DNA from 4 places in the Pseudomonas tensinigenes genome. Region 2 is predicted to be linked to each of the others. Evidence: predicted binding sites of a transcription regulator. Region 2 holds the regulator's gene; each other region holds the start of a gene.
The links. Region 2 encodes sigma-54, which starts transcription at its own class of promoters, with help from an activator protein. Its sites were predicted from a motif close to ANTGGCATNNANNTTGCTNT; they were not measured.
Positions count from the first base shown of each region.

Region 1 (5,915 bases), 640 kb from region 2:
GTAGTCCAGAGCGGAGATCTGCATCTGGAACGCGCCATCACGGTCAACAGCCGGAGGCGGAACGTGGTCGACTACCGCTTGGTACAGCGGGGTCATGTCTTCAGCCATGGCGGTGTGATCCAGACCGGCAATGCCGTTCAGGGCCGAAGCGTAAACAACCTGGAAGTCCAGTTGTTCTTCGGTAGCACCGAGGTTGTCGAACAGGTCGAAGATCTGATCCAGAACCCAGTCCGGACGCGCGCCTGGACGGTCAACCTTGTTGATTACCACGATTGGACGCAGGCCGGCTTCGAAAGCCTTCTTGGTCACGAAACGGGTTTGCGGCATAGGGCCGTCTTGAGCGTCAACCAGCAGCAGAACGGAGTCAACCATCGACATTACGCGTTCAACTTCGCCGCCGAAGTCGGCGTGGCCCGGGGTGTCCACGATGTTGATGTGGTAGCCGTTCCAGTTGATGGCGGTGTTTTTCGCCAGAATGGTAATACCGCGCTCTTTTTCCTGGTCGTTGGAGTCCATCACGCGCTCGTCGTTGAGCTCGTTGCGCTCCAGAGTGCCGGATTGACGCAGGAGTTTGTCTACCAGGGTGGTTTTACCATGGTCAACGTGGGCAATGATGGCGATGTTGCGTAGATTTTCGATCACTTGTGTATCTCGATCAGAGGATTCGGTTTGCTGACAAGTCTTGGCAGCGATTAGCAGTAGTGTCCGGCATGGCCGTTACAGCTTGACGGCGGTGTCGGGGGGCCGGTGACGCAGGCCACAGGCAAACAGCCCCGGGCACTTAGCTCGGTCGATAAACGCGCACATTGGCATGCCCCTCACTGAGCAAATGGTGAGCATGCAGGCGACTCATCACGCCTTTGTCGCAATACAGCAGGTACTGGCGAGTCGGATCCAGCTCCTTGAAACGAGCGTTCACTGCGTAGAACGGCATCGTCTGTACTTCTACGCCAGCGAGTTCCAGCGGCTCATCCTCGGCGGCATCCGGGTGACGGATGTCGATCACGATCTGGCCGGCCAGTGCTTCGCTGACTTCTTCAATCTGTACGTCCTGGCCCAATTCGTCGATCACCCGATCGATCGGCACCAGTTTGGCGTTTTCGAGCGCACGCTCGAGCACCGCCATGTCGAATTCTTTCTCTTCGTGCTCAACGCGACCGCGTTTGGCGGCGGTCTTCGGATTGACCGAAATGACTCCGCAGTATTCCGGCATGTGCCGGGCGAAATCGGCGGTGCCGATTTCGTTGGCCGTGTCGATGATGTCCTGCTTGTGCGCCACGATCAGCGGACGCAGGACCAGTTTGTCGGTCACGCAGTCGATCACCGACAGGTTTGGCAGCGTCTGGCTCGACACCTGGGAGATCGCCTCGCCGGTGACCAGCGCCTCGATGTGCAGACGGTCGGCGATGTTGGAGGCCGCGCGCAACATCATACGCTTCAATACGACGCCCATATGACTGTTATCGACTTTGCCGAGAATTTCGCCCAACACTTCTTCGAACGGAACACTGACAAATAGCACGCGTTGCGAGCTGCCGTACTTCTTCCAGATGAAATGCGCGACTTCCATCACGCCCAATTCGTGGGCACGACCGCCCAGATTGAAGAAGCAGAAGTGCGTCATCAGGCCGCGACGAATGATCTGGTAAGCCGCAACGGTCGAGTCAAAGCCGCCGGACATCAATACCAGCGTCTGCTCCAACGCACCCAGCGGGTAACCGCCGATGCCGTTGTGCTGGCTGTGGATCACAAACAACCGTTTGTCGCGAACTTCGATCCGGACTTCGATTTCCGGCGCTTTCAGGTCGATACCGGCGGCACCGCACTCACGACGCAGCTTGCTGCCGACGTATTTTTCGACGTCCATCGAGCTGAAGGTGTGCTTGCCGGCACGCTTGCAGCGCACCGAGAAAATCTTCCCGGCCAGCGCAGCGCCGTAGTGCTGTTTGCACTTCTCGGTGATGTCGTCGAAGTCGCCCAGCGGGTACTCGTCGATCTGCAGAAAGTGCGCGATGCCCGGCATGCAGGTCAGGCGCTCACCCATCTCTTTCAAGGCTTTGGCGTCGGTAATGCGGGTTTCCAGCTCGAGATTGTCCCACACACCGTTCACCACCACGGCCGGGTCCAGGTCACGGAGCACGGTGCGGATGTTCTTGGCCAACTGGCGGATGAACTTCGTCCGGACAGGTCGGCTTTTGATGGTGATCTCGGGGAAGACTTTTACGATTAGTTTCATGAAAACAGCGCGCGAACGGCCAGCCGAAAAAGGGGGGCGCGGATTATAGCGGAAATTGCTCAAGGTTTAACCAGTTAATGTGCAGAAGGTTTTGCATGCACCAAAACAGGTCATTTGTAGATTGTGACGCTACATTAAAGGGCGATATTTCCTGCTTTAAGAAGCTCCGCACCTTAATAAGCGTGAATTTGGGGCAAAAAACCCATGCTGGGGCACTGGCATGCAATTTGCTCCCTTGTGAGGCAGGTTGCCTTGGCAGAGTATTCGCGCCGGCATCACCACTATTAAGGGCATCCACTACCAGCCCTAATTCACCCGGAGGACACTATGTCGAAGTCGGTTCAACTCATCAAAGATCATGACGTCAAGTGGATTGATCTGCGCTTCACGGACACCAAAGGCACTCAGCACCACGTGACCATGCCGGCTCGCGATGCGCTGGAAGACGACTTCTTCGAAGTCGGCAAGATGTTCGACGGTTCCTCCATCGCTGGCTGGAAAGGCATCGAAGCCTCCGACATGATCCTGCTGCCGGACGACGAAACTGCCGTGCTCGACCCGTTCACCGAAGACGCCACCCTGATTCTGGTGTGCGACATCATCGAACCGTCGACCATGCAAGGTTACGATCGCGACCCGCGCGCCATCGCTCACCGTGCCGAGGAATACCTGAAGACCACCGGTATCGGTGACACCGTATTCGCCGGTCCAGAGCCTGAGTTCTTCATCTTCGACGAAGTGAAGTTCAAGTCCGACATCTCTGGTTCGATGTTCAAGATCTACTCCGAACAAGGTTCGTGGATGTCCGACCAGGACATCGAAGGCGGCAACAAAGGCCACCGTCCAGGTATCAAAGGTGGTTACTTCCCGGTTCCGCCGTTCGACCACGATCACGAAATCCGTACTGCCATGTGCAACGCACTGGAAGAAATGGGCCAGACCGTTGAAGTTCACCACCACGAAGTGGCAACTGCCGGTCAGAACGAAATCGGTGTCAAGTTCAACACCCTGGTGAAAAAAGCTGACGAAGTTCAGACGCTGAAATACGTTGTACACAACGTGGCTGACGCCTACGGCCGCACCGCTACCTTCATGCCGAAGCCACTGTACGGTGACAACGGTTCGGGTATGCACGTGCACATGTCCATCGCCAAAGATGGCAAGAACACCTTCGCTGGCGAAGGCTATGCCGGCCTGTCCGAAACCGCTCTGTACTTCATCGGCGGTATCATCAAGCACGGTAAGGCACTGAACGGCTTCACCAACCCGGCCACCAACTCCTACAAGCGTCTGGTGCCAGGTTTCGAAGCGCCGGTGATGCTGGCCTACTCGGCTCGCAACCGTTCCGCGTCGATCCGTATTCCTTACGTCAACAGCCCACGTGGCCGTCGTATCGAAGCGCGTTTCCCGGATCCGGCTGCCAACCCGTACCTGGCTTTCGCAGCACTGCTGATGGCTGGCCTGGACGGTATCCAGAACAAGATCCACCCAGGCGACGCTGCCGACAAAAACCTGTACGACCTGCCGCCTGAAGAGGCGAAAGAGATCCCGCAAGTTTGCGGCAGCCTGAAAGAAGCTCTGGAAGAGCTGGATAAAGGCCGTGCGTTCCTGACCAAGGGCGGCGTGTTCTCCGACGACTTCATCGACGCTTACATCGCGCTGAAATCCGAAGAAGAAATCAAGGTCCGTACCTTCGTACACCCACTGGAATACGAGCTGTACTACAGCTGCTGATCCGGTAGCGCTGCGTTACGTGGCGTGAGTGAAAGAGGCCTCCTTCGGGAGGCCTTTTTTATTGCGATTTATGGCTCGACGCAAATCCCTGTAGGAGTGAGCCTGCTCGCGATAGCGGTGGATCATTGAAGGTGATGCTGACTGACACTACGCCATCGCGAGCAGGCTCGCTCCCACAGGGGATTTGTGGCGCCTGAATGATCTCCGGATGTGTGCCGAGTTGGGCCAACCGCCGCGTCTGTCCTATGCTGCATCCCATCGTTTTCAATCCCGGTCGATTTCATGGGTCGCATCTTTATCTACATACTGCTGCTGATCGCCCTGCCCGCCGCCGCGCAGATCTACAAGTACACCGATGCCAATGGCAACACGGTCTACAGCGATCACTCGCCAGACGGCGTGCAGGCGCAGCCCGTGGAGTTGCCGCCGCTCAACCGTGTCGAGCCTCAGGCGCCCAGCGCACCGGCCCCCTCTGGCACGGACAATCGCCAGCAGGCACGCAGCGATGCCTATGAGATTCTGGAAATCGCCGGCCTGCCCACCGAAGAAGCCCTGCGCGCCAATAACGGCACGTTCACCGTCAACGTGCTGATCAAACCGCGCCTGCGGCCACCGCATCAATTAAGACTGGTATTGGACGATGAACCCTACGGTCAGCCGAGCAACGTGCCGATCCTGCAACTGGTGAACGTGGATCGCGGCGAACATCGTCTCGCCGTGCAAGTGATCGACGGGCAGACGATCATTCAGCAGAGCCCGCCAGCGGCCCTTAGCGTACAGCGAGTACACAAGCCATGATTCGCGCGTGGCTTATCACTGTGTTGGCACTGCTGACGCTGCAAGCATCGGCTGAGGTCTTCACCTATACCGATGCGCAGGGCAATCGCGTCTACACCGACCAACCGCGCGGCAACGCCAAGCGAGTGCCCATCGCAACCAGCAATCGCATGTCGCCCAACCCAACGGCCGCCGCGCCGGTCACCACCGCGAAAAAATCCGTCGAACAGCCTCTATTCCATTACGACATGCTGCGCATTCTGATACCTGAACCCGATGCCACGATTCGCAGCAGCGCAGGTGAAATCATTGTCAGCGTCACCAGCGAGCCCGGACTACAGCGAGGTCACCGTTATCGCCTGCTACTGGACGGACAGGCCACGGGCGAGCCAGGCCTCAGTCCAGTGTTCCCGCTGAACAACATTGATCGCGGCAGCCACAACCTTTCCGTGGAAATTCTCGACGCCGGAGGCCGCACCGTCGAACGCACCGCCAACCAGCCCTTCCATATGCTGCGCATCTCGCTTGCGCAGAAGCGTCAGGTCAAACCTTGCACCAAGGACGACTACGGCATCCGTCCGGAATGCCCACTGAAAGACAAACCGCCCGAGCCGAAAAACCCCTTCCTGCGTTTCTTCTGACGCCGCTCAGCTTTGCGCACTATATTGGTGCAATAGGCTGCACCGTACCCACAATCCAACCCATTTTGGTTCGAAACTACCCGTGAGAGCTGGCACCCTGCCACTCAAACGAGCGTCAAACGCCTGTTTCAGGCGTTGAACGCTTCTTTTCAGAGCCTTGGTTTGGTTTTTGCATTTTCCGTTCACCGACGCTTGTTATTTGCGCACGCTCCGCCCCCAAAAGAGGCTCCGATGACTATTAGCGACGCAATTCACCGTTTGCTGCTCGACAACCTGACCACCGCCACGATCCTGCTCGACGCCGAATTGCGCCTCGAGTACATGAACCCGGCGGCGGAGATGCTGCTCGCCATCAGCGGGCAGCGCAGCCATGGCCAATTCATCAGCGAGTTGTTCACCGAATCCACCGAGGCGCTGAATTCCCTGCGCCAGGCCGTGGAGCAGGCGCATCCGTTTACCAAACGCGAAGCCATGCTCACCGCCCTCACCGGCCAGACGCTGACCGTGGATTACGCGGTGACGCCGAT
Region 1 covers NZ_CP077089.1:617,109-623,023, reverse strand. Annotated here, with positions in the region: gene typA (translational GTPase TypA) at 1-642, opposite strand, end outside; gene thiI (tRNA uracil 4-sulfurtransferase ThiI) at 782-2,236, opposite strand; gene glnA (glutamate--ammonia ligase) at 2,564-3,970, shown strand; gene HU718_RS02755 (DUF4124 domain-containing protein) at 4,253-4,768, shown strand; gene HU718_RS02750 (DUF4124 domain-containing protein) at 4,765-5,388, shown strand; gene glnL (nitrogen regulation protein NR(II)) at 5,620-5,915, shown strand, end outside.
Region 1: glnA (glutamate--ammonia ligase) is a predicted target of sigma-54. The motif match lies at 2,451-2,470, and genes of this name have one in related genera.

Region 2 (5,915 bases):
TCTCTGGTGTACGACCCACTCTGATCGTGCAATCCGGATACTGCCCGGCCACCCCGACAAACTTGGCCGATGCGCGGGCATGCAGGCCCAGCTTGTTGATGATTTCGATTTCCAGAGCAGGCATCGCGGTGTGAATCCTTTAAGTGAGGTCGCGGTGGCGAACCTGGACGTTCTTCAGGGTTTTCTGCAGGGCCTGACCCAGACGTTCGGTCAGGTAGACGGAGCGGTGATGCCCGCCGGTGCAGCCAATGGCAATGGTGACGTAGGCACGGTTGCTCGCGGCGAAACGCGGCAGCCATTTGTGCAGGTAGGTGAAGATGTCCTGAAACATTTCTTCGACCTCCGGCTGTGCCGCCAGGTATTCAGCCACCGGCGCATCGAGACCCGATTGCGCGCGCAGTTCCGGCTTCCAGTACGGATTGGGCAGGCAGCGCACATCGAACACCAGATCTGCATCCACCGGCATGCCGCGCTTGAAGCCGAAGGACTCGACCAGAAACGCGGTGCCCGGCTCCGGCTGATTCAGCAGGCGCAGCTTGATGGAGTCGCGCAGCTGGTACAGGTTGAGGTTGGTGGTGTTGATTTTCAGGTCGGCGAGGTCGGCGATCGGGCCGAGCAGGGCGGTTTCATCCTGGATCGCTTCGGCCAGCGAGCGATTGGCGTTGCTCAGTGGATGGCGACGGCGGGTTTCGGAGAAACGCTTGAGCAGGGTTTCTTCGTCGGCGTCCAGATACAGGACATCGCACTGGATGTGCTTGGCCCGGACATCTTCAAGCAACTCGGGAAAGCGCGTCAGATGGCTCGGCAAGTTACGCGCATCGATCGACACGGCCACCAGCGGTTGCGCCAGCTCAGTGTGAATCAGCGCGCGTTCGGCCAGTTCCGGCAGCAAGCCTGCGGGCAGGTTGTCGATGCAGTAATAGCCGTTGTCCTCAAGGACATCCAGAGCCGTACTTTTACCCGAGCCGGAACGGCCGCTGACGATGATCAAACGCATGATTAATGCCCGTTCTGCTCGCTCAGGACGACCTGATACAAGGCTTCGCTACTCGGTGCGCTACGCAGCTTTTCGCGCACTTCCTTACGATCCAGCATGCTGGCGATCTGACGTAGCAACTCCAGATGCGCATCGGTGGCGGCTTCCGGGACCAGCAAAACAAACAGCAGGTCAACCGGAGCGCCGTCAATGGCGTCGAAATCGATCGGAGCGTCAAGGTGCATCAGCGCGCTGATCGGCGCTTGGCAACCCTTGAGGCGGCAATGGGGGATGGCGATGCCGTTACCAAAACCGGTGGAACCGAGTTTTTCACGGGCAATCAACGCCTCGAAGACATCCTGCATGGCCAGATCCGGCACTTCGCGGGCGATCAGGTTGGCAATTTGTTCGAGGGCTTTCTTTTTACTGCCACCCGGCACGTTCACGAGGGAACGGCCGGGGGTCAGGATACTTTCAAGTCGGATCATGGAATGGGGGGTTATCGACCTGTCGCGCCCTGGAGGAGGCTTTGGGTCTTTTCCTTATGCTTTTTGAGTTGGCGATCCAGCTTGTCGGTCAGCAGGTCAATGGCGGCATACATGTCGTCATGCTCGGCATTGGCAACCACTTCTCCGCCGGGAATATGCAAGGTGGCTTCGATTTTCTGCTTCAGCTTTTCGACGCACATCGTGACTTGCACGTTGGTGATCTTGTCGAAATGGCGCTCTAATCGGTCGAGTTTTTCGTTGATGTAGGTGCGCAGAGGTTCGGTCACTTCCAGTTGGTGTCCACTGATGTTGACTTGCATACAGCTTCTCCTTCGTTGCCAGTGCATAAAGCGGCAGGCTGGATAGCCTGCCACTGGAACGCTGTAACGTGGCTTACATCAACCGCTTGCGTTCGCTCGAAGGCGCGATCCCGAGGGATTCGCGGTACTTGGCGACGGTGCGGCGAGCCACCTGAATGCCTTGTGCCTCCAGTAAACCAGCGATCTTGCTGTCACTCAACGGCTTTTTCTGATTTTCCGCGGCAACCAGTTTTTTGATGATCGCGCGAATCGCCGTGGACGAGCATTCGCCGCCTTCAGAGGTGCTGACGTGGCTGGAGAAAAAGTATTTCAGTTCATAAATACCGCGCGGGGTATGCATGAATTTCTGCGTGGTCACCCGCGAAATCGTCGATTCGTGCATGCCCACGGCTTCGGCGATGTCATGCAGCACCAGCGGCTTCATGGCTTCGTCGCCGTACTCCAGAAAACCGCGCTGATGTTCGACGATCTGGGTAGCAACTTTCATCAGGGTTTCGTTGCGGCTCTGCAGGCTCTTGATGAACCAGCGAGCTTCCTGCAACTGATTGCGCATGAACGTATTGTCGGCGCTGGTGTCGGCGCGACGGACAAAACCGGCGTACTGGGCGTTGACGCGCAGGCGTGGTACCGATTCCTGATTCAGCTCGACCAGCCAGCGCTCGTTGTCCTTGCGCACGATGACATCAGGGACTACGTATTCGGCTTCAGTGGACTCGATCTGTGAGCCCGGACGCGGATTGAGGCTTTGCACCAGCTCGATGACCTGGCGCAACTCGTCTTCCTTGAGCTTCATGCGCCGCATCAACTGGCTGTAGTCGCGGCCGCCGAGCAGGTCGATGTAATCGCTGACCAGGCGCTTCGCTTCAGTCAGCCAAGGCGTCTTGGCTGGCAGCTGGCGCAATTGCAGCAGCAGGCACTCGCCAAGATTGCGGGCGCCGATGCCGGCCGGTTCAAACTGCTGGATGCGGTGCAGGACGGCTTCGATTTCGTCCAGTTCGATGTCCAGTTCCGGATCGAACGCCTCAAGGATCTCTTCGAGGGTTTCGTCCAGGTAGCCCTGATTGTTGATGCAGTCGATCAGGGTCACGGCGATCAGGCGATCGGTGTCGGACATCGGCGCGAGGTTCAGTTGCCACAGCAGGTGGCTTTGCAGGCTCTCGCCAGCGGAGGTGCGGGTGGTGAAGTCCCACTCGTCATCATCGCTGCTGGGCAGGCTGCTGGCGCTGGTCTGGTAAACGTCTTCCCAGGCGGTGTCGACCGGAAGCTCGTTGGGAATGCGCTCGTTCCATTCGCCGTCCTCGAGGTTGTCCACCGTCGGGGCGGTTTCCTGATAGGAGGGTTCCTGGATTTCGGTGGGTTTCTGTTCGGCGTTGTCGGCCATGGGGTCGGAATTGTCGAAGTCGTCGCCTTCTTCCTGGCGTTCGAGCATCGGATTGGATTCCAGAGCCTCCTGGATTTCCTGTTGCAGATCCAGGGTCGACAATTGGAGCAGGCGGATGGCCTGTTGCAGCTGCGGTGTCATCGTCAGCTGCTGGCCCATTCTCAAGACTAGCGATGGTTTCATGGCAGGGGCTTAACACCTTATTCGCCGGCGCTATGCGCCATCCACTACAGGGCGCCGGGGCGCCAAACTTAAGCAAATTATATGCCTGAAACTGAAGTGTTTGCCTAGAGCGCTGTAACAATTAAAGCGTATTAATTCCTGCTTGAATCGATACAGCGCCCGGGCGGCGCACCGGGCACTGTTACGCTTACAAGCGGAACTCGTGACCCAGATACACTTCCTTGACCAGATCGTTGGCCAGGATGGTTTCTGCATCGCCTTCAGCAATGAGTTGGCCATCGTTGACGATGTAAGCGGTTTCGCAGATGTCCAGCGTCTCACGGACGTTGTGGTCGGTGATCAATACACCGATGCCCTTGGCCTTGAGGTGGTGGATGATCTGCTTGATGTCGCCGACCGAAATCGGGTCGACACCGGCAAACGGTTCGTCGAGCAGGATGAATTTCGGTGCCGTTGCCAGCGCGCGAGCGATTTCCACCCGGCGGCGTTCACCACCGGACAGGCTCATGCCGAGGTTGTCGCGGATGTGGCTGATGTGGAATTCCTGCAGCAGGCTTTCCAGCTCTTTGCGGCGACCGGCCTTGTCGAGTTCCTGACGGGTCTCGAGGATGGCCATGATGTTGTCAGCCACCGACAGTTTGCGGAAGATCGACGCTTCTTGCGGCAGATAGCCGATGCCAGCCTTTGCACGGCCGTGCATCGGCTGGTGGCTGACGTCCAGATCATCGATCAGTACGCGGCCCTGATCGGCCTGCACCAGGCCGACGATCATGTAGAAACACGTGGTCTTGCCGGCACCGTTCGGGCCGAGCAGACCAACGATCTGGCCGCTGTCGATCGACAGGCTGACATCACGCACGACCTGGCGGCTTTTATAGGCCTTGGCCAGGTGCTGAGCTTTCAGAGTTGCCATTACTGGGTTTTCTCGTCGGTTTTCTTCTTCGGCTGGATCACCATGTCGATGCGCGGACGCGCCTCGGTGACCTTGCTTCCGGTAGCGCGACCGGCGCTGGCCAGTTTCTTCACGGTGTCATAGACGATTTTCTCGCCCTGAGTGACGTTGCCGTCTTTGTCGACGACCTTGGCCTTGTCGATCAGCACGACGCGGTTTTGCTGGGCGTGGTATTGAATCGTCACGCCGTAGCCCTGAACCGGTTTGGCGTCGCCCTGGGTCTGCAACTGCTCGAAGTAAGCCAGATTGCCCACGGAGGTCACTACGTCGATATCGCCATTCGGCGCGCGAGTCATGGTGACGGTGTTGCCTTTAACGATCATCGAGCCCTGGGTGATGATCACATCACCTTTATAGGTAGCGATGCCGTTCTTGTCATCCAGTTGGGCGTCGTCGGCCTGAATGCGGATAGGTTGCTGCTGATCGTTCGGCAGAGCCCAGGCGCTCACGCTTCCCAGTGCTGCGCCCAGACTGAGCAAAATAGGGAGGGTTTTAACGAGCCTCATACTGTCCTCTTACGTTCGATAGCAGGTGTATCCTGCTTTCCTTCAGGTACGCTTTCATTCCAACGCCAGTCGATACACCGCCAGCGCCGTCGATTCTAACGGGTTGCTCGGTCTGCGCATATTCCTGCTGCGGGAACACGGTCATGCGAGTGGAAGTGATCAGGATGTCACGCTTCTTTTCATCGGTGCGCGCAACGCGTACCGAATCGATCAGTTCGACTTCGGTGCCGCCTGAGTTCACTTCACCGCGCTCACTGGTCACGTGCCACGGAAATTCCGTTCCGCGATACATGTTCAGGTCGGGTTTGGTCACGAGCGTGACGTCAGTTGCCTTCACGTGCTCGGCTTTCTCGGACGTCATTTCATACTGCACCTTGCCATCCGGCAGGTATTGCAGGGTATGGGTGTTGGTTGCATACCAGTCGATAGGCGTTTCCACCGAGGTGACCGGTGGTTTGTCGAGAAAGCGTTCCGGGCTGATATTCCAGTAGCCGACCGCTGCGAAAATCGCAGCGATGCAGCCGAACAGCAGGAAGTTACGAAATTTTTTGCTGAACATGGTTTGGCTCACAGGTACGCGGCGTTGGCCGCATCGAGGCGGCCCTGGGCGCGCAGGATCAATTCACAGAATTCGCGGGCAGCACCTTCGCCCCCGCGAGCCCGGGTAACGCCATGGGCGTGTTCACGGACAAAATCAGCAGCGTTGGCTACGGCCATGCCCAGACCGACCCGGCGGATCACTGGCAGGTCGGGCAGGTCGTCACCGAGATAGGCGACCTGTTCATAGCTTAGGCCCAGTTGCTCAAGCAGGCCGTCGAGAACGACCAATTTGTCTTCGCGTCCCTGAAACAGGTGGGGGATGCCGAGGTTTTTCGCCCGGCGTTCGACCACTGGAGTCTTGCGACCACTGATGATGGCGGTCTGCACGCCGGCGTTCATCAGCATCTTGATGCCCTGACCGTCGAGGGTGTTGAAGGTCTTGAATTCGCTACCGTCTTCAAGGAAGTACAGGCGACCGTCGGTGAGAACGCCGTCGACGTCGAAAACCGCCAGTTTGATCGCTTTGCCGCGTTGCAGCAGATCGTTGCTCATTACATCACTCCTGCGCG
Region 2 covers NZ_CP077089.1:1,257,698-1,263,612, forward strand. Annotated here, with positions in the region: gene HU718_RS05375 (HPr family phosphocarrier protein) at 1-124, opposite strand, end outside; gene rapZ (RNase adapter RapZ) at 140-997, opposite strand; gene ptsN (PTS IIA-like nitrogen regulatory protein PtsN) at 1,000-1,464, opposite strand; gene hpf (ribosome hibernation-promoting factor, HPF/YfiA family) at 1,476-1,784, opposite strand; gene HU718_RS05395 (RNA polymerase factor sigma-54) at 1,858-3,348, opposite strand; gene lptB (LPS export ABC transporter ATP-binding protein) at 3,536-4,261, opposite strand; gene lptA (lipopolysaccharide transport periplasmic protein LptA) at 4,261-4,806, opposite strand; gene lptC (LPS export ABC transporter periplasmic protein LptC) at 4,793-5,365, opposite strand; gene HU718_RS05415 (KdsC family phosphatase) at 5,374-5,898, opposite strand; gene HU718_RS05420 (KpsF/GutQ family sugar-phosphate isomerase) at 5,898-5,915, opposite strand, start outside.

Region 3 (5,915 bases), 720 kb from region 2:
TCATGGCCGCCTCATAGACTTGATTACAGATTCTGCGTTACGAACGAGAGCATCTGGTCAGCGGTGGAGATCACCTTGGAGTTCATCTCGTAAGCGCGCTGAGTGGTGATCATGTTGACCATCTCTTCAACAGTGCTGACGTTGGAGGTTTCCAGGGTGTTCTGCAGGGTGGTACCGAAACCGGCCAGACCCGGGGTGCCGACTTGCGGCGCGCCGGAAGCGGCGGTTTCCAGGAACAGGTTGTTGCCCACGGCTTGCAGACCGGCCGGGTTGATGAAGTCGGCGGTTTGCAGATTGCCGATCACCTGAGACGCGGCGTTGCCAGCGACAGTGATGGACACCGTGCCGTCACGGCCGACGGTGAAGGTCTGGGCATCGTTCGGAATGACGATGGCCGGTTCCAGAGCGAAACCGCTGGCGTTGACGATCTGGCCGTTGGAATCGAGGTGGAAGGTACCGTCACGGGTGTAGGACGTGGTGCCGTCTGGCTGCAGAATCTGGAAGAAACCGCGACCGTCGATGGCCATGTCCAGCGGCTGCTCAGTGGTTTGCAGGCTGCCGGCGGTGAAGTTTTTCTGGGTGCCGACGATGCGCACACCGGTACCCAGTTGCAGACCCGACGGCAGTTCGCTGTCCTGGGTCGACTGAGCGCCTGGCTGACGCTTGATCTGATACAGCAAGTCCTGGAACTCGGCGCGATCACGTTTGAAACCCGTGGTCGACACGTTTGCCAGGTTGTTGGAAATGGTGGTCAGGTTGGTGTCCTGGGCGGACAGACCGGTTTTGGCAACCCATAGAGCCGGAAGCATTCGATTCTCCTCGTGCGCCTGTTTTTCGGCGCGACGTTCTGATAATTAGCTGATCTGCAAGACCCGAGCCATGGCCTGGTCGTCGTCTTTGGCGGTGTTCATCATCTTGACGTGCAACTCGAACTGCTTGGCCAATGCCAGCACCGAGGTCATCTCTTCCACTGCATTGACGTTGCTCGACTCGAGGAAACCCGACACCAGCTTGACGTTGGCATCAGCCTGCGCCGGCTGGCCATCCTTGGTGTAGATCGAGCCGTCGAGGCCCTTGTTCATGTTCTTGATGTCCGGGTTGACCAGTTTGATCCGGTCGACTTCCGCCATGACGCGCGGGCCTTCGCCCATCGCACGAATACTGATGGTGCCGTCTTCACCGACTTCGATCTGCTGCTCGGGCGGCACGGCGATCGGACCGCCGTTGCCGATCACCGGCATGCCGTTGCCGGCGCGCAGAACGCCGAGGGCGTCGACGTTGAGGCTGCCGGTGCGCACGTAGCTTTCGCCGCCGTTAGGGTTCTGCACGGCAATGAAACCGTTGCCGGTCACCGCGACATCGAGGTCACGACCGGTCTGCACCAGCGAGCCTGGGGTGAAGTCGGTGGCGGGCCGTTCGCTCATGGCAAACGCACGCGCCGGAAAGCTGTCGCCGAACACCGGCATCGAACGCGCCTGCTCCAGGTCGCGCTGAAAACCGTTGGTGGAGATGTTCGCCAGGTTGTTGGCATGCGCCTTTTGCGCCAGCGCATTCTGGCTGGCGCCGGTCATTGCCACATAAAGGTACTTGTCCACACTCTTTCCTCTGCATGCCGGACGTTTGCCGCCCACCGCTGTACTGCTGAGCCATAAGCAATTTGCAGACCAACTTTTTTCTGGCGCACAAAGGCCCGGTAAACAAAGGACTTGGGGGATGGCGAGGGGAAATCTGAAATGTATCGAAGTCGAAAAACCGGCGGTGTTATGCCGGTAGGTGGCAATGTCTGGCGCTGGTGTTGCCTGGACTATCGCTTTCGCGAGCAGGCTCGCTCCCACATTTGAAATGCATACCCCTGTGGGAGCGAGCCTGCTCGCGAAGAGGCCATCACTACCCACACATGTTTGGGCTACGACTCGGTTTTGCCGACTTCATATTCACGCAGCTTGTTGGCAATGGTGGTGTGCGAAACCCCCAACCGCTTGCCCAGCTGCCGACTGCTCGGATGCTCGGAATACAACCGCTCCAGCACCGCTTTCTCGAAGCGCCCGACAATCTCGTCCAGCCCACCCTCTAGCGAGAAATCGCCAAGCGGCTGACGCACGCCGTAATCCGGCAGACGAATATGCTCCGCTTTCACCGTACCGCCATCGCACAGCGAAACCGCCTGGAACAGCACGTTCTCCAGTTGCCGCACGTTGCCCGGCCAGTGGTAATGACTGAGCCGATCCATCGCCGCCGGTGCCAGTTTCGGCAGCGAGCAACCGATCTGCCGACTGGCCTGATCGAGAAAGTGTTCGACCAGCGGCGTCAGTCCGTCGAGGCATTCACGCAGCGGCGGGATGTGCAGGGAGAGCACGTTCAAGCGGTGATACAGATCCTGGCGAAACTCACCGCGCGCACACAGCTCCGACAAGTCGACCTGCGTCGCACAGATCACCCGCACATCCAGATAAACCTCTTCATCACTGCCGACCCGGCGAAAGCAACCGTCCTGCAAAAAGCGCAGCAACTTCACTTGAAGACGCGGGCTCATCTCACCGACACCGTCAAGAAACAGCGTGCCGCCCGCCGTCAATTCCAGCAGCCCGAGCTTGCCTTCGGCGCGTGCACCTTCGAACGCGCCCGGGCCGTAACCGAACAACTCGGTCTCGGCCATCGACTCCGGCAGGCCTGCGCAGTTGAGCGCCATCAACGGCGACTGCCCGCGCGGACTGGCGAGGTGGCAAGCGCGTGCGAGCAATTCCTTACCGGTGCCGGTTTCGCCTTCAATCAATAGCGGCGCATCCAGTGGCGCCATACGCCGCGCTTCACGCACCACGGCGGCCATCACTTTCGAACTCTGGAAGATGCTGTCGAAACCACGCAGCTCCTGCTTGCGCACATTGTAGATACGCTCGCCAACGCGGTCAGCGCGATGCAAGGTCAACACTGCGCCGGCCATGGCTTCACTGTCGTCGTGCTCCGATTGCAGCGGCGCAATATCGGCGAGAAAGATGTCGCCCTTGACCTTGACCCGCATGCCGTTGATTCGCGATTTGTTGGCGCGCACCAGTTCCGGCAAGTCGAAATCTTCGGCGTAGCGCGACAGCGGAATCCCCGGCACTTCATCGACCCGCACGCCGAGCAACTGCGCCGCCGCACGGTTGGCCGCCACGATCGAGCCACCCATGTCGATCGACAGCACTGGAAACTCCAGCGCGCCGAGCAAGGCGTTCAACTCCATGTGCCGTCGTTCGCTGGGCATCAGCCCTACCCGCTTGACGCCGAACACCCCGGCGATCGCCTCGAATTTCGGGCGCAGCGCTTGGAACTGGATATTGATCAGGTTCGGGCAGTGCAAGTAGATCGCATTGCCGTGCTCGCCACCGACCTCACCGCGCGCGACGTTGATCCCGTAGGCGACCAGCAGGTTGAGAATGTCGCGCAGGATGCCGATGCGGTTCTGGCAGTGGACTTTGATGCGCATATAAATCGCCCGAATAAACGATGAGAAACCTGTAGGAGTGAGCCTGCTCGCGATGGCTTTGGGTCAGTTGATATTGATGCTGACTGATACACCGCTATCGCGAGCAGGCTCACTCCTACAGGGGGACCGCGCCAGACTTTTCTGTGGCGGCACGCAGATAGTTGTCAAGATTATGTGACAGCCAACCGCCTTTTCAAACCCATGAATCACTGCAAACGCGAGATATCCGCCAAACCGTAACGATAACTTTACGAATTACAGAGAAATTTCCTACGCGCAGGCTATTCAACCTGCTGCACATCAATCCGCTCTCAGGTAATTCTGAATCCATCGCTGGACATAACAAGAACGAATTCCCCTAGCAGGAGAGCAGTATGAAGCAGACGCAATACGTGGCCCGCGAGCCCGATGCGCAAGGTTTTATCGACTACCCCGCCGAAGAACACGCGGTGTGGAACACGCTGATCACTCGCCAGCTGAAAGTGATTGAAGGGCGTGCCTGCCAGGAGTACCTGGACGGTATCGAAAAACTCGGTCTGCCCCACGACCGCATTCCGCAACTCGGCGAGATCAACAAGGTGCTCGGCGAGACCACCGGTTGGCAGGTCGCCCGCGTGCCGGCGCTGATTCCCTTCCAGACGTTTTTTGAACTGCTGGCCAGCAAGCAATTTCCGGTCGCTACATTCATTCGTACCCGTGAAGAGCTGGACTACCTGCAAGAGCCGGATATTTTCCACGAGATCTTTGGTCACTGCCCGCTGCTGACCAACCCGTATTTCGCCGAATTCACCCACACCTACGGCAAGCTCGGTTTGCAGGCCACCAAGGAAGAACGCGTTTATCTGGCGCGCCTGTACTGGATGACCATCGAGTTCGGCCTGGTCGACACCCCGCAAGGCAAACGCATCTACGGTGGCGGCATCCTGTCCTCGCCAAAAGAAACCGTTTACTCGCTGTCGGACGAACCCGAGCATCAGGCCTTCGATCCGCTGGAAGCCATGCGCACGCCGTATCGCATCGACATCCTGCAACCGCTGTACTTTGTCCTGCCGAACCTCAAGCGTCTGTTCGACGTGGCCCATGAAGACATCATGGCCATGGTTCGCCAAGGCATGCAGTTGGGTCTGCACGCACCGAAATTTCCGCCGAAACCGAAAGCCGCGTGAACCGCGACTTTTGCTGACAATTGAGCCTGTCCGTCGCCGTTACTTTGGTTTAGCGTGACGGCATTGACGGCTTAAACGCTTTAATAAAAAAAACACACTCGATTTCAGGAATACGCCATGTCCACTTTGAACCAAGCCCACTGCGAAGCCTGCCGCGCCGATGCGCCACAAGTCAGCGACGAAGAACTGCCGATCCTGATCAAGCAGATCCCTGACTGGAACATCGAAGTACGCGACAGCATCATGCAACTGGAGAAGGTCTTCCTGTTCAAGAACTTCAAACACGCGCTGGCCTTCACCAACGCTGTCGGTGAGATCTCCGAGGCCGAAGGTCATCACCCGGGCCTGCTGACCGAGTGGGGCAAAGTCACCGTGACCTGGTGGAGCCACTCGATCAAAGGCTTGCACCGCAACGACTTCATCATGGCCGCGCGCACTGACGAAGTGGCCAAGACTGCAGAAGGACGCAAGTAATGCATTTCGACGCCATCGGCCGGGTACCCGGCGACCCGATCCTCGGCTTGATGGAGGCGTATGCGCAGGACAGCAACCCGCGCAAATTCGACCTGGGCGTTGGCGTCTACAAGGATGCCCAGGGCCTGACGCCAATCCCGGAAGCGGTGAAAATCGCTGAAGCGCGCCTCGTCGAAAGCCAGGACACCAAGACCTACATCGGTGGCCACGGCAACCCGCTGTTCGGCAAAGTCATCAATGAGCTGGTGCTTGGCGCCGACTCGAAGCTGATCGCCGAACAACGTGCCGGCGCCACCCAGACCCCGGGCGGCACCGGTGCCCTGCGTCTGGCGGCCGACTTCATCGCCCAGTGCCTGCCGGGCAAAGGCGTGTGGCTGAGCAACCCGACCTGGCCGATCCACGAAACCATTTTCGCCGCGGCCGGGGTCAAGGTCAGTCACTACCCGTATGTGGGCAGCGACAACCGCCTCGACGTCGAAGCCATGCTCGCCGTGCTCAATGAAGTGCCGAAAGGCGATGTGGTGCTGCTGCACGCGTGCTGCCACAACCCGACCGGTTTCGATTTGAATCATGACGACTGGCAGCGTGTGCTCGACGTGGTGCGCAGCCGCAACCTGCTGCCGCTGATCGACTTTGCCTACCAGGGTTTTGGCGACGGTCTGGAGCAGGATGCTTGGTCGACTCGGTTGTTCGCGGCAGAAGTGCCAGAGTTGCTGATCACCAGTTCCTGCTCGAAGAACTTCGGCCTGTACCGCGATCGTACCGGCGCGCTGATCGTCTGCGCGAAAACCGCCGACAAGCTCATCGAC
Region 3 covers NZ_CP077089.1:1,981,331-1,987,245, reverse strand. Annotated here, with positions in the region: gene flgG (flagellar basal-body rod protein FlgG) at 24-809, opposite strand; gene HU718_RS08750 (flagellar basal body rod protein FlgF) at 855-1,595, opposite strand; gene HU718_RS08745 (sigma-54-dependent transcriptional regulator) at 1,907-3,466, opposite strand; gene phhA (phenylalanine 4-monooxygenase) at 3,841-4,632, shown strand; gene HU718_RS08735 (4a-hydroxytetrahydrobiopterin dehydratase) at 4,750-5,106, shown strand; gene HU718_RS08730 (amino acid aminotransferase) at 5,106-5,915, shown strand, end outside.
Region 3: HU718_RS08750 (flagellar basal body rod protein FlgF) is a predicted target of sigma-54. The motif match lies at 1,650-1,669, and genes of this name have one in related genera.

Region 4 (5,915 bases), 2.0 Mb from region 2:
GAAAACCCAGGACATCGACCTGCGGGTTGCGCAGTCCTACATCAACCCGTTCATTCGTCTGGAACTGCGCAGCGGCATGCTCGGTAGTGATCTGAAGGTCAATCTCAAGAGCACCGAACCGCTGGCACTCAGCGTCACCGGTCGCGCACAGATCGATCAACTGCACACCCTCGACACCTTGAAAACCCGCGACTTCCTCAAATGGCAGCAAGTGGTGGTCGAAGGCCTGAACTATCAGCACGGCGACAGTCTGTCGATCGACAAGGTCAACCTGTTCCAGCCTTATGTGCGGTTCATGATCAACGACGATCGCACCACCAACATTGACGACCTGCTGATCCCGCAACCGGCCGACAGCGGCGCGAAAACCACAACAGCGAAACCGGCCAGCAACGAGAAACCGTTGGGCATTCATATCGGTGGCATCGCGATCAATGACGGCTCGGCCAACTTCGCCGACTTCAGCCTGACGCCGAACTTCGCCACCGCCGTGCAGCAGCTCAACGGCCAGATCGGCACCATCGACAGCCGTCAGGCGAAACCGGCCAGCGTCGACATCAAAGGCAAGGTCGATCGCTACGCACCGGTGACCATCAAGGGCGCGGTCAATCCCTTCGACCCGATGGCCAGCCTCGACATCGCCACCAGTTTCAAACGCGTCGAGCTGACGACACTGACGCCCTACTCCGGCAAATTCGCCGGTTACCGTATCCGCAAGGGCCGGCTCAACCTCGACCTGCATTACCTGATCACCAAGGGCCAGCTCAAAGCCGAAAACAAAGTGGTGGTCGAGCAATTGCAGCTCGGCGAAAAAGTCGACAGCCCGGATGCCGTGAGCCTGCCGCTGAAACTGGCGATTGCCCTGCTCAAGGACGTCGACGGCAAGATCTCCATCGAGTTGCCGGTGACCGGCGACTTGAACAACCCGCAATTCAGCGTGATGCCGATTGTCTGGCAGACCCTGCGCAACCTGATCGTCAAAGCCGCCGCCGCGCCATTCAAGATGATTGGCGGCCTTATCAGTGGTGGCAGTTCGCAAGACCTTGGCACCGTGTCGTTTGCTCCGGGTTCCAGCGAGTTGAGCAAGGATGCCGAAGCGGCGCTGATCAAACTGTCTCAGGCGCTGAAGGAGCGTCCGGCACTGCGTCTGGAGATCGAAGGCACGGCCGCCAAAAGCAGTGACGGCCCGTTGCTCGCCGAGCAGCGTCTGGAACGTGAATACCAGTACAACTACTACAAGATGCTCCAGCGTCGTGGCGATAAAGTCCCGGCTCAGGCGTCGCTGCTGCAAGTGCCCGACAGCGAGAAAGGTCCACTGCTCGAGGGCATTTACCGCACCCGTCTGAAAACCCAGCCGCCGGCGGAATGGAAGGATCTGGGCAAGGAAGAACGCACGGCGAAGATGCGCGAGGGAGTGATCCAGTTCTGGAGTGGCAGCGATGTGCTGTTGCGTCAGTTGGGTCAGGACCGGGCCAGCAGCATCAAGGATTATCTGGTCGATAAAGGCCAACTGGCAGACGACCGTGTGTACTTCATCGACGCCAATCTCGGTGAAGCCGAGAGCGATGGCCGCGTGGTGACGCAAATGCACCTGGATGCCGAATGATGAAACTGCAGTGGCTGGCATTGATCGCAATGACGTTCGCAGCCAGTCACGCCTCGGCGTCCGATACGCTGCGCTGCGGCAGTCAGTTGATCAGCCTTGGCGACCGTTCCAGCGAAGTCCTGCAGAAGTGCGGTGAGCCGGTTAGCCGTGATCTGCTCGGCTACAAGCGCAGCGCCAATCGCCGCGAGGAGTTTCAGGTCGAGGAGTGGACTTACGGTCCGAGCAACGGCATGTACCAATACCTGCGCTTTGAAGGCAATCGCCTGCGGCAGATCAACAGCAAACGCGGTAACTAAACCAACACCGATTCCCCTGTAGGAGTGAGCCTGCTCGCGAATGCGTCGTGTCAGTCGAAATCTTCGTCGGCTGACAGATCGCATTCGCGAGCAGGCTCGCTCCCACAATTGTTTTATGTTGCCCCTGAAATAGAACAAGCCCCGACACAAGTGGCGGGGCCTGTAATGGTCACATCCGTGTGACCGTTCGCATGAACTCTAAAGTTGCGGCAGACGTATTGCTCGGCCCGTCTGTCGCGTCTTCTCCCGGTCCAGGCGAGAAGTCATGCCTTACTCGGCTTTCAGGCCGTCAGCGGAGACCGCTTTAACGCCTTTGATTTTCTTGGCGATCGCAACAGCAACGTCTTTCTGCGATTCAGTTACAGCAGCAGTCGACGAAAGCGATACAACACCTTTGTTGGTTTCTACTTTGATGTCGGTGCCTGGAATGCCTTTTTCGGTGACCAAGTCAGCTTTGACTTTGGTGGTGATCCAAGTGTCAGAAGTAGCTTCTTTAGCCTGGGTGACTTCACCGGCAGCCAGAGTCATTGGAGCCTGGGTAGCCTGAGTGGATTGTGCGAATGCACCGGAAGCCATGGTCAGGGTCAGCGCGGTAGCAGCAGCGGCAGTGATAGCGAACTTCTTCATACGAGTAACTCCTGTTTTTCTGGAAAGTCTGCTGGTTGTCTTGTCAGCAGGGTTACCAAGGTAGTTGCGAACGCTGTGCCAACTTTTGAAAATCAATATTTTCTTTATAAATCAATAACTTATGAATTACAGAAATTTTCGAAATCATGCAATTTGCATGACCTTCGAATTATCGACATGCAAGTTACGGTTTTTTGGAAAGTTCCTAAGGCGCTGAAATTATTGAAGCTTTTGTGAAGTGCCGCGCAATGAAAAATGCCCCGCATTGCGGGGCATTCTGTTCACCACACATTCAACTTATGTACCGCTGGCGGTGCAGCCTTTTGGCGAATAGTCCGGTGCCACCGTGGTGCCGCAAGTCCAGACGCCAGCACCGGTGCCCGATGAACGGGTCAAGGTGATGGTTTTGTCCAGAACAGGGCCAGGAGCGTTCTTGATTGTGCAGACAATGGTGCCGGCCCCGGTCGAAGCGGTGCCCGATGCGGTCACGGCGCAATTTGACGTTGTGACGGTGGCACTACCGGCCACCAGCGTCAGCGTCGGATCGGTACCTTGGTTGATGGTGTCTTCGAACGGCACTTTCATCGCACTGATCTCCGCCAGCCCCGCCGTTACCTTCGACCGCGCCTGATACTTGGAATACTGCGGCAAGGCGATGGTCGCCAGAATCCCGATGATCGCCACCACGATCAGCAGTTCGATCAGAGTAAAACCTTGTTGTTTTTTCATAGACACGCTCCATGCATGAGTCGAAATCTCATGATCTGCAAGGGAAGCAGCATAGGCCATGCCAACGCCTCCAAGCCCCGCCCGTTGGGCGCGAACCCTCTACAACGCCATTTCCTACAGCCCGTAACCGCACTATCTGACACTTTTTGTCACCTGCACCCGCCGTGTTTGGCGCTGTCACTTGACTAGGCTATAAGTCATGAACTGCAAGCGTGCGGAATCCCCATGAATGACATCGCTCTGAGCGGTCTGGCCAAGCAACTGGTACAGGCCGAGTTGCTGACAGAAAAAAGTGCCCAGCAAGCCTGGCAACAGGCTCAGCGCAATCGCCTGTCGCTGGTCAGCTATCTGGTGCAGAACAAACTGGTCAAGAGCTGGCAGGTCGCCGAGATCGCCAGCGAGCATTTCGGCATGGCGTTCCTTGATCTAAATTGCCTCGACAAGGAAACCCAGCCCAAAGGACTGGTCAGCGAAAAACTGGTGCGTCAGCATCACGCTCTGCCCCTGTGGCGGCGAGGCAACAAGCTATTCGTAGGCATTTCCGACCCAAGCAATCATCAAGCAATCAACGACATTCAGTTCAGTACGGGGCTGAGCACCGAAGCCATTCTGGTCGAGGACGACAAGCTCACCGACGCCATCGAAAAATTTTTCGACACCCACACCAGTGGCCTGGAAGACATGGCCGATGTCGATCTCGACGGCCTCGATGTCGAAGCCATCGACGACAGCAAGCAAGACACGATTGGCGGACTCGACGCCGACGATGCGCCAGTGGTGCGTTTTGTTCACAAGATGTTGCTCGACGCGATCAAAAGCGGTTCTTCTGATTTGCACTTCGAGCCCTACGAGAAGAACTACCGGGTACGAGTGCGCACCGACGGCATCCTGCGCGAGGTGGCCAAACCGCCGATTCAACTGGCCGGGCGGATCGCCGCACGTTTGAAAGTCATGGCCAGTCTCGATATCTCGGAACGGCGCAAGCCGCAAGACGGGCGGATCAAGATGCGCCTGTCGAAGAGCAAGTCGATCGATTTCCGGGTCAACACTCTGCCGACGCTGTGGGGGGAAAAAGTGGTGATCCGGATTCTCGACCCTTCCAGCGCACAGATCGGCATCGACGCGCTTGGTTACGAACCCGCGCAGAAAGAACTGTACATGGCCGCGCTCAAGCAGCCCCAAGGCATGATTCTGGTCACTGGCCCCACCGGCTCGGGGAAAACCGTGTCGCTGTACACCGGCCTGAATATCCTCAACACCGTCGACATCAATATCTCCACCGCCGAGGACCCGGTGGAGATCAATATGGAAGGCATCAACCAAGTCAACGTCAACCCCAAACAGGGCCTCGATTTTGCCCAAGCGCTGCGCTCGTTTCTGCGCCAGGACCCGGACGTGATCATGGTTGGCGAGATCCGCGATCTGGAAACCGCCGAGATCGCGATCAAGGCTGCGCAGACCGGCCACCTGGTGCTCTCGACCCTGCACACCAACAGCGCTGCGGAAACCCTGACCCGTCTGCACAACATGGGCATCCCCGGCTTCAACATCGCCACCTCGGTCAGCCTGATCATCGCTCAACGCCTGGCGCGAAAACTGTGCAGCCACTGCAAGAAGCCCATCGAGATCCCACGCGAAACCTTGATCAAGGAAGGTTTCCCCGAGGAACGCATCGGCCATTTCACGATCTACGAGCCGGTCGGTTGCGATCACTGCAACGGCGGTTACAAGGGACGCGTGGGGATTTATGAAGTGGTGAAAAACACACCGGAGTTGCAACGCTTGATCATGGCCGAAGGCAACTCGCTGGAAATCGACATTCAAATGCGCCGCGACGGCTTCGACGATCTGCGCACATCTGGGTTGCACAAGGCCATGCAAGGCATCACCAGCCTTGAAGAAATCAATCGGGTCACCAAGGACTGAACATGGCGGTCAAGGCAGCGAAAATCAGTATCTACGCCTGGGAAGGTACGGACAGGAAAGGCAGCAAAGTCACCGGTGAGCTGAGCGGACAAAACCCGGCGCTGATCAAGGCACAACTGCGTAAACAGGGGATCAATCCCGGCAAGGTACGCAAAAAATCCGCGTCGTTGTTGAGTTTCGGCAAACGCATCAAGGCCCAGGACATCGCTCTGTTCACCCGGCAGATGGCGACCATGATGAAGGCTGGTGTGCCGCTGCTGCAGTCGTTCGACATCATCGGCGAAGGCTTTGAAAACCCGGCCATGCGCAAGCTGGTGGACGAGGTAAAACAGGAAGTCGCCGCCGGTAACAGCTTTGCCAACGCCCTGCGCAAAAAGCCGCAGTACTTCGACGAGTTGTATTGCAACCTTGTCGATGCTGGTGAGCAGTCCGGCGCCCTTGATACCTTGCTGGAACGTGTTGCGACGTATAAGGAAAAGAGCGAGGCCCTCAAGGCCAAAATCAAGAAAGCCATGACCTATCCCGCCGCCGTGGTGCTGGTGGCGGCAGTGGTGACCGGGATCCTGCTGGTAAAAGTGGTGCCGCAGTTTCAGTCGGTGTTCTCGGGTTTCGGCGCCGAATTACCGGCCTTCACCCTGATGGTGATCAGCCTTTCGGAGTTCATGCAGCAATGGTGGTGGGCGATTCTCGGCGCGCTGGTCGCGGCGATTTTCGGCACCCGCCATGCGTTG
Region 4 covers NZ_CP077089.1:5,872,940-5,878,854, forward strand. Annotated here, with positions in the region: gene HU718_RS26015 (DUF748 domain-containing protein) at 1-1,606, shown strand, start outside; gene HU718_RS26020 (DUF2845 domain-containing protein) at 1,606-1,902, shown strand; gene HU718_RS26025 (BON domain-containing protein) at 2,173-2,529, opposite strand; gene HU718_RS26030 (pilin) at 2,827-3,258, opposite strand; gene pilB (type IV-A pilus assembly ATPase PilB) at 3,484-5,184, shown strand; gene HU718_RS26040 (type II secretion system F family protein) at 5,187-5,915, shown strand, end outside.
Region 4: HU718_RS26030 (pilin) is a predicted target of sigma-54. The motif match lies at 3,305-3,324, and genes of this name have one in related genera.